3 regions of the Neomoorella thermoacetica genome follow, and region 1 is predicted to be linked to each of the others. Evidence: riboswitches for the same ligand, from Rfam matches in the RefSeq annotation. Region 1 holds a riboswitch; each other region holds the start of a gene.
The links. Region 1 has a riboswitch for thiamine pyrophosphate ahead of thiC (phosphomethylpyrimidine synthase ThiC). Riboswitches for the same ligand answer to the same signal wherever they lie in the genome.

Region 1 (2,259 bases):
GCGGGCCCGGCGGTACTGCCTGGCCTTTTCCGGGTCCAGGGCCAGCTCTATTTGGCGCTGCCAGTCCAGGGCCTTGCGGGCGCGGGCCATCTCCCGGTCCCATTCCCAGGCCCCGGGAAGGCCTTTGGCCAGGTCGGCGGCATGGCCGGCAATGCGGGCGGCGATCACTCCTTCCCGCACATCGGCCAGGGTGGGCAGGCCCAGATGTTCGGCCGGGGTAACGTAGCAGATAAAATCGGCCCCGGCAGCAGCCGCCAGGGCGCCGCCGATGGCGGCAGTAAGGTGATCGTATCCCGGCGCGACGTCAGTGACCAGGGGTCCCAGGACGTAGAAGGGCGCTTCGTGGCAAAGGCGTTTCTCCAGGAGGATATTAGCCTGGATCTGGTTTAAGGGTACGTGTCCGGGTCCTTCCACCATGGCCTGGACACCGGCTTCCCGGGCGCGATCCACCAGCTCTCCCAGGATAATCAACTCCTGGATCTGGGCCCGGTCGGTGGCGTCAGCCAGGCAACCCGGCCGCAGGCCGTCGCCCAGGCTTAAGGTGACATCATAGCGCCGGGCGATCTCCAGCAGGCGGTCGTAATGGGCGTAGAGGGGATTCTCCTGTTCATTATGGAGCATCCAGCCTGTCAGGAAAGATCCGCCCCGACTGACGATATCCGCCAGGCGGCCCTCGCGGCGCAGGCGCTCAACTACCTCCATGGTGACACCGCAGTGAACGGTAATAAAATCAACACCGTCTTCAGCCTGCATTTCGATAACCCGGAAGAGGTCGTCAACGGTCATTTTTACCAGAGCGCCGTATTTCTCCTGGGCCTCCACCGTAGCCTGGTAAATGGGCACAGTCCCGACGGTCGCCGGCGAGCGGGCAATGACCTGGCGCCGGCATTCGTTAATGTCACCGCCGGTGCTTAGATCCATGACGGCATCAGCCCCGGCGTCCAGGGCCACCTGGAGCTTCTCCAACTCGGCGGCGATATCCGGGTAGTCCGTGGAGGTACCCAGGTTGGCGTTAACCTTGGTCCTTAACCCCCTGCCAATACCGCATGGCTGGAGTTTATGGTGATTCTTATTGACCGGTATCACCACCCGGCCGGCGGCTACCTCTGCCATTAGGTCCTCTACACGCACCTTCTCCCGGGCCGCCACCTGTTCCATCGCCCGCGTCACCTGGCCCACCTGGGCTGCTTCCAGTTGCGTCATTGACCTCATCCTCCTTAAATCCTGGTATAAAAAATCACCTGCGGCAAGCAGGTGATCTCCGGCAACTTCGGTCCCCACTTCCCTACGCTGGTATGACCCAGATCAGGTTCCAAGGGTTAGTGCTGCGGCACTTCTCAGCCCCTAAGGGCACCCCCGGGGTAACTATTGGGTTTTTATAAATAACTATTCTCCTTTTACCAGTATGTTTCCTGCCGGGTAGATGGTTTTTTTCTTCGACCGTTATTTGCAGCAAATTTTTGACAAGGATCTTCCAGGATCGGCAGCGAATGCATACAACGACGTCGCTGTACTATCAGACGCCGCCAGCCAACCTTTCCGGAGGAGTGGGCAAAGTGGTCAAAGAAAGAATCGATGCTCGCCTGACGCTCTCACGCCTGGAACTGCAGATAGCCCTCCTGGCCCGGGCCGGTCTGAAACGCTGGGAGATCGCTACCGTCCTCGGCATCCAGCAGGGTACTGTTAAATCACAGCTGGAAAGGGTGACCGCCAAGCTTGGCCCAACCTGGAAGGAACGGAAGGATGTCCTCTGACCGGAACTGGAACCGGAAGTCCACCAGGCTGTCCTGGTCTTGCAGGGGCCGGAGGCCGGAAACCCTATGGAAGAAGCCCTCCTCGAAGCCGCACCTGCCTTGCCTGCCCTGGGCCTACGGGCTGCCAGGACTTCTCCGGTCGTCAGGACTGACGGTGGGGCAACCCCCGAGGGGATAACCCCGGAAGGGGCAACTATGGATCTGGTAGAACCTATGGATTTTAGTTCGGCGCGGCGGGCCCTGGAAGGCGAACTCACCCCCGGCGAGGCAGCCATCCTCCAGCTCGAGGGCCTGCCTTCGCCAAAGGGCCAGGCCTTTCTGAGGCAAGCCAGGTCTACCCAGTGGCAATTGCTTCTCCTGGGAGAATGTCGCTCCCTGTACGTCAGTGCCGGTGCCCGCTTCTGGTTAAAACCGGCCCTGGCTGTACTCAGCGATAACCGGCAGATTCGTTTCCTCCAGAGCGACAACAGCGATGAACCCTACCGGCCCTGGTGGTTGCCCTATA
Region 2 (2,259 bases), 1.2 Mb from region 1:
GTGTAACCACGCCGGCTCAACAGCAGGCCCATTCCCGTACCGACGGCTCCGGCCCCGATGATACCGACGCGCATCATCACCCCTCCTAGCTAAACAAAAAAGCTCCCGACAGGCTGCCGGAAGCTATTATTCCCTTGCACCCGTCTCGGTCCCTGGAGATCCAAGCGGCCTGGATGTAATTAAATTTAAAGTAGCCTCCGGTGCGCTCCACAGGTGGTAGCGCCCGCCTTTATTTTAGCACCTGGTACCCTTATACGGCAATACTTCCTGGCCGGGGAAGCCCTCCCGGGCGGCATCCGCCGCCCGCCGGCCGTCTGGCAGGAGAAGGTCGGGAGCTATTTCCGCCAGGGGTATCAAGACAAAGGCCCGTTCCAGCATTCGGGGATGGGGTATCTCCAGGTCCGGTTCGGTCACCTTGATATCATCATAGAGCAGGATATCAATATCGATGGTCCGCGGTCCCCAGCGTTCCCGCCGCACCCGTCCCAGGCGTTGTTCCACCGCCATGACGGCCCGCAGCAGTTCCCGAGCTGGCATGGTGGTCTTGATCCGGGCAACACCGTTTAAAAACCATCCCTGGTCAATCTTACCCACTGGAGCTGTTTCATACCAGGATGAGAGCCGTTCAACCTCGATGCCAACAATGGCATCGAGGAGAGCAACGGCCTGCTTTAGATTTTCTTCCCGGTTTCCCAGGTTGGAACCCAGACCCAGGTATGCCAGCTCACAGTTGCCTTCGTCGAGGGGCATTTTATCATCTCCGCTCTACAGGTTGCCGCGGCCCTCTGCCAGTAGCATATCCCCATTATGTTGCGACCCTGCATGGTCTAAAGGGTCCGTAATAAAAGGAAATATGTATAATTTTTTTCGACATTGAACCGGCATATCCTGCTAACGGCGGCCTTGACTCGGGAGAATTACAGGTGTTAAAATAGTTATAAAATTTAGGAGCGACCGTGGGGGAGCTTTAATTTAAGCTGAGATGGGGTAAGCCCCAAACCCCGGAACCTGATGTGGGTAATGCCACCGTAGGGAACGGTCGCTGGCACCACCCCCATCCCGGAGGTGACCCGTCCAGCAGCCGGCTCTACGCCGGTAATTTTTTTGCCTGTAGAAAGACGAGGCGTGCAGCCCCTGCTACCAATTTTTTTAAGGAGTGATCATCGTGAATAACATCACCCCCATCCCCCCAGGTGAAAGGACCATGAGCGGCCTGGACTTTTTCTTGCTATGGGCCGGGGCCGGCATCTCCCTGGCCGAGGTAATGGCCGGCGGTTTCCTGGCCCCCCTGGGATTCGGCGCAGGTGTCCTGGCCATCCTGGTGGGGCACCTGATCGGCAATAGTCTTTTTGCCGCCGGGGGCCTTATTGGCAGCAACTATGGTATACCAGCCATGGTCTCCACCCGTCCGGCCTTTGGAATCCGCGGCTCTTACCTGGGAGCGTTACTCAACATCCTCCAGCTTATCGGCTGGACGGCCATCATGCTCATCGTCGCCGCCCGGGCCGCCGACAGTCTGGGCCAGCATTACCTGGGTTCTTCCCACCTGCAGCTCTGGACCATCGTCATCGGCCTGGCCACCACTGCCTGGGCCTGGGCCGGCCGCCATTCCTGGCCCAAGCTGCAAAAACTGGTAACCAGCCTGCTGATCCTCCTGTGCCTGTACATGACTTATGTCGTCTTCCAGGGGCAGGGTTTAAGACGGCTCCTGGCGACAACCGGCGACGGCACCCTGGGTTTCGGCCTGGCTACGGATCTGGTAATTGCCATGCCCCTCTCCTGGCTGCCCCTTGCCGCCGATTACAGCCGTTTTGCCCGGGATAACGGCAGCAGCTTTGCCGGTAGCTGGCTGGGATACTTCCTGGCCAGCAGCTGGATGTACATCCTGGGCCTGGGGGCCACCCTGTTAACCGGCAGCGCCGACCCCATACCCATGATGCTGGGGTTGGGTCTGGGGCTCCCGGCCCTCTATATCATCTTCTTTTCTACTGTAACGACGACCTTTATGGATGTCTACTCGGCGGCCATTTCCAGCCTGGACCTCTTCAGCGGCTGGGATGAAAGACATACGACCATCGCCGCCGGCCTCGCCGGAACCCTGATAGCCCTCCTCTTCCCCATGGAGGCTTATGAAAACTTCCTGCTCCTCATCGGCGGCGCCTTCTGCCCCCTCTTCGGCATCGTCCTCACCGACTACTTTATCTACCGCCGCTGCCGCCTGGAGACCGGGGATCTCTTTGGTCCTGGCGCCTACTGGTA
Region 3 (2,259 bases), 250 kb from region 1:
GGCCGCGGCGTTTTTGCCCAGGCGGGCACGTTCCCGCGGGTGTTCGATTAAAAAGCGGAGGGCCTGGGCCAGGTATTCCGCGGTGGGATGGATAAGCAGGCCGTTATAATTATCGATAATAAGGTTGGTCAGGCCGCCGACATTGGTGGCAATGATGGCTTTGCCCATGGCCATGGCCTCCAGGCAGGAGAAGCTGGTGCCCTCGGAATAAATAGTCGGAATGACAACTATGTCCGCATCAGCGTAAACGCCGGGCATGGCATCAAAATCGGGATGACAGTAAAGAAGGCGCTCGTTGTGGGCTTCCCCCTGCCGCCAGGCGTGGAAAGCCTCCAGGTAGCGGGGGGTATTGGTGTCGATGGCGAACTGGAACTCCAGCTCGGGGTAGGCAGCCAGTAAAGACGGGATAACTGCCTGCAAAAGGTCAAAACCCCTTTCGCGGGACAGACGGCGCGGGTAAAGGACGCGTATCCCTTTCCTGCTGCTACCCTCCCGAGGGTAAAAACGCTCCAGGTCGACAAAGTTAGGGATCACCTGGATCTTGCGGCCGGCCAGGTCGGGATAGATGGCCCGGGCGACATTCAGGAAATTATAGTCGCAGGATATTATCAAGCTGGCCTGGAAAAGGGCGGCGGCTACGTGGTTTTCATAGGCAGCCCGGGCCAGAGCAGGGCTGGATCCCGGCAGTTCCCACCAGACGCCGTGGGAGATGCAGATAGAGCCGGGGCGGTAATAGACCTGCTGCAGGATGGAGGAATATAAAACCCTCCCGGGGACGCTTTTCTCTATACGCTCTATGGTTACATTTAAATGCTGGGGATCGGCCTGGTAGCCGTATACCGGCCACCCCAGGTAAGTAATCTGGAAATCCCGGTGTGCGTTCTGGTGAAAGGATACCGCATAGCCCATATCTGTCAGGAGTTCGGCCAGGGCGCGGATATACCTTTCCAGGCCGCCGATTACCGGTTTCTTCCCCTCCCAGTCTAACAGGTTGGGGGTGAAAATCGCTATCTCCCTTTCCAAAACGGACCAGTCCCCCGTAGTTTTAGTGGCTCTCCTATTTTTATGCTTTATCCCTCTACGGGGTGAGTAAAAAACTAACTGGCATTTTCAAAATACAATTATATTTCAGGGGGTATACCTTTACAAAACAGGAATCAGGTAGTAATATTATAGTAAAATTAAACATAAGCAGGGGTGCCGCAAGGCTGAGAGGGCTAAACGCCTAACCCTTTGAACCTGATGTGGGTAATGCCACCGTAGGGAAGTAATGATGATTGGGTGCGAACTAATTCGGAGCTTCCACCGAGTTCGGCAGATGGGAGCTCCGATTTTTGTTAAGAAAGGGGGATAGTGCATGAAAGTCCTTTTAAACGGAAGGGAGGAAGACGTGCCCACCAGCGTAACTATAGAGCAATTGCTAAACTCTAAAAAAATAACTCCCGGGGCCGTCATAGTAGTCGTAAACTCCGAGGTGGTAAAGAGGGAGCTATGGCCTGATTTTGTGATCAAAGAACAGGACCAGGTGGAAGTAATTAGAATCGTTGGAGGAGGATAAAATTGGCGGATGAATTGATTATCGGCGATAAGGCCTTAACAAGCAGGCTGTTTATCGGCACCGGCAAATTTGCCAGCCACGAGATAATGGGACAGGCCGTGAGTCAATCAGGCGCCCAGGTGGTCACCGTGGCCTTAAGGAGGGTAGACCTCGACAATCCCCAGGAAAGCGAGCTCAAATTCATCCCCGCAGGCTGCGTCTTGATGCCCAACACCTCCGGCGCCAGGACCGCCGAGGAAGCGGTAAAAATAGCCAGGATCGCCAGGGCCGCCGGCTGCGGCAACTGGGTCAAGATAGAAGTGGTGACCGATCAGCGCTACCTTCTGCCGGACAACTATGAGACCGTGAAAGCCACCGAGATCCTCGCCAAGGAAGGCTTTGTGGTGCTTCCCTACATGAACCCCGATTTGATGGTAGCCAAACGCTTAAAGGAAGCCGGCGCGGCGGCCATAATGCCCCTGGGAGCTCCCATAGGTTCCAACCGGGGCCTCAAGACCAGGGAGATGATCCGGATTTTAATAGAAGAGATCGACCTGCCGATTATAGTAGACGCCGGCATAGGCAAACCATCCGAGGCGATGGAGGCTATGGAGATGGGCGCAGCGGCGGTGCTGGTAAATACGGCTATTGCCACCGCCAGGGACCCCGTCGCCATGGCCCGGGCCTTCAGTATGGCGGTAGAGGCCGGCAGGATGGCCTAC

Region 2: another riboswitch for thiamine pyrophosphate. It lies ahead of cytX (putative hydroxymethylpyrimidine transporter CytX); the one in region 1 lies ahead of thiC (phosphomethylpyrimidine synthase ThiC).
Region 3: another riboswitch for thiamine pyrophosphate. It lies ahead of thiS (sulfur carrier protein ThiS); the one in region 1 lies ahead of thiC (phosphomethylpyrimidine synthase ThiC).

What each region holds. Positions count from the first base shown of each region.
Region 1 covers NZ_CP012369.1:1,342,592-1,344,850, reverse strand. The annotation lists gene thiC (phosphomethylpyrimidine synthase ThiC) at 1-1,203, opposite strand, end outside; TPP riboswitch at 1,266-1,368, opposite strand; gene MOTHE_RS13465 (LuxR C-terminal-related transcriptional regulator) at 1,461-1,754, shown strand; gene MOTHE_RS13460 (hypothetical protein) at 1,821-2,259, shown strand, end outside.
Region 2 covers NZ_CP012369.1:133,291-135,549, reverse strand. The annotation lists gene MOTHE_RS00730 (Rossmann-like and DUF2520 domain-containing protein) at 1-77, opposite strand, end outside; gene folK (2-amino-4-hydroxy-6-hydroxymethyldihydropteridine diphosphokinase) at 235-750, opposite strand; TPP riboswitch at 949-1,052, shown strand; gene cytX (putative hydroxymethylpyrimidine transporter CytX) at 1,166-2,259, shown strand, end outside.
Region 3 covers NZ_CP012369.1:1,589,858-1,592,116, forward strand. The annotation lists gene MOTHE_RS08055 (glycosyltransferase family 4 protein) at 1-1,023, opposite strand, end outside; TPP riboswitch at 1,184-1,283, shown strand; gene thiS (sulfur carrier protein ThiS) at 1,358-1,558, shown strand; gene MOTHE_RS08065 (thiazole synthase) at 1,561-2,259, shown strand, end outside.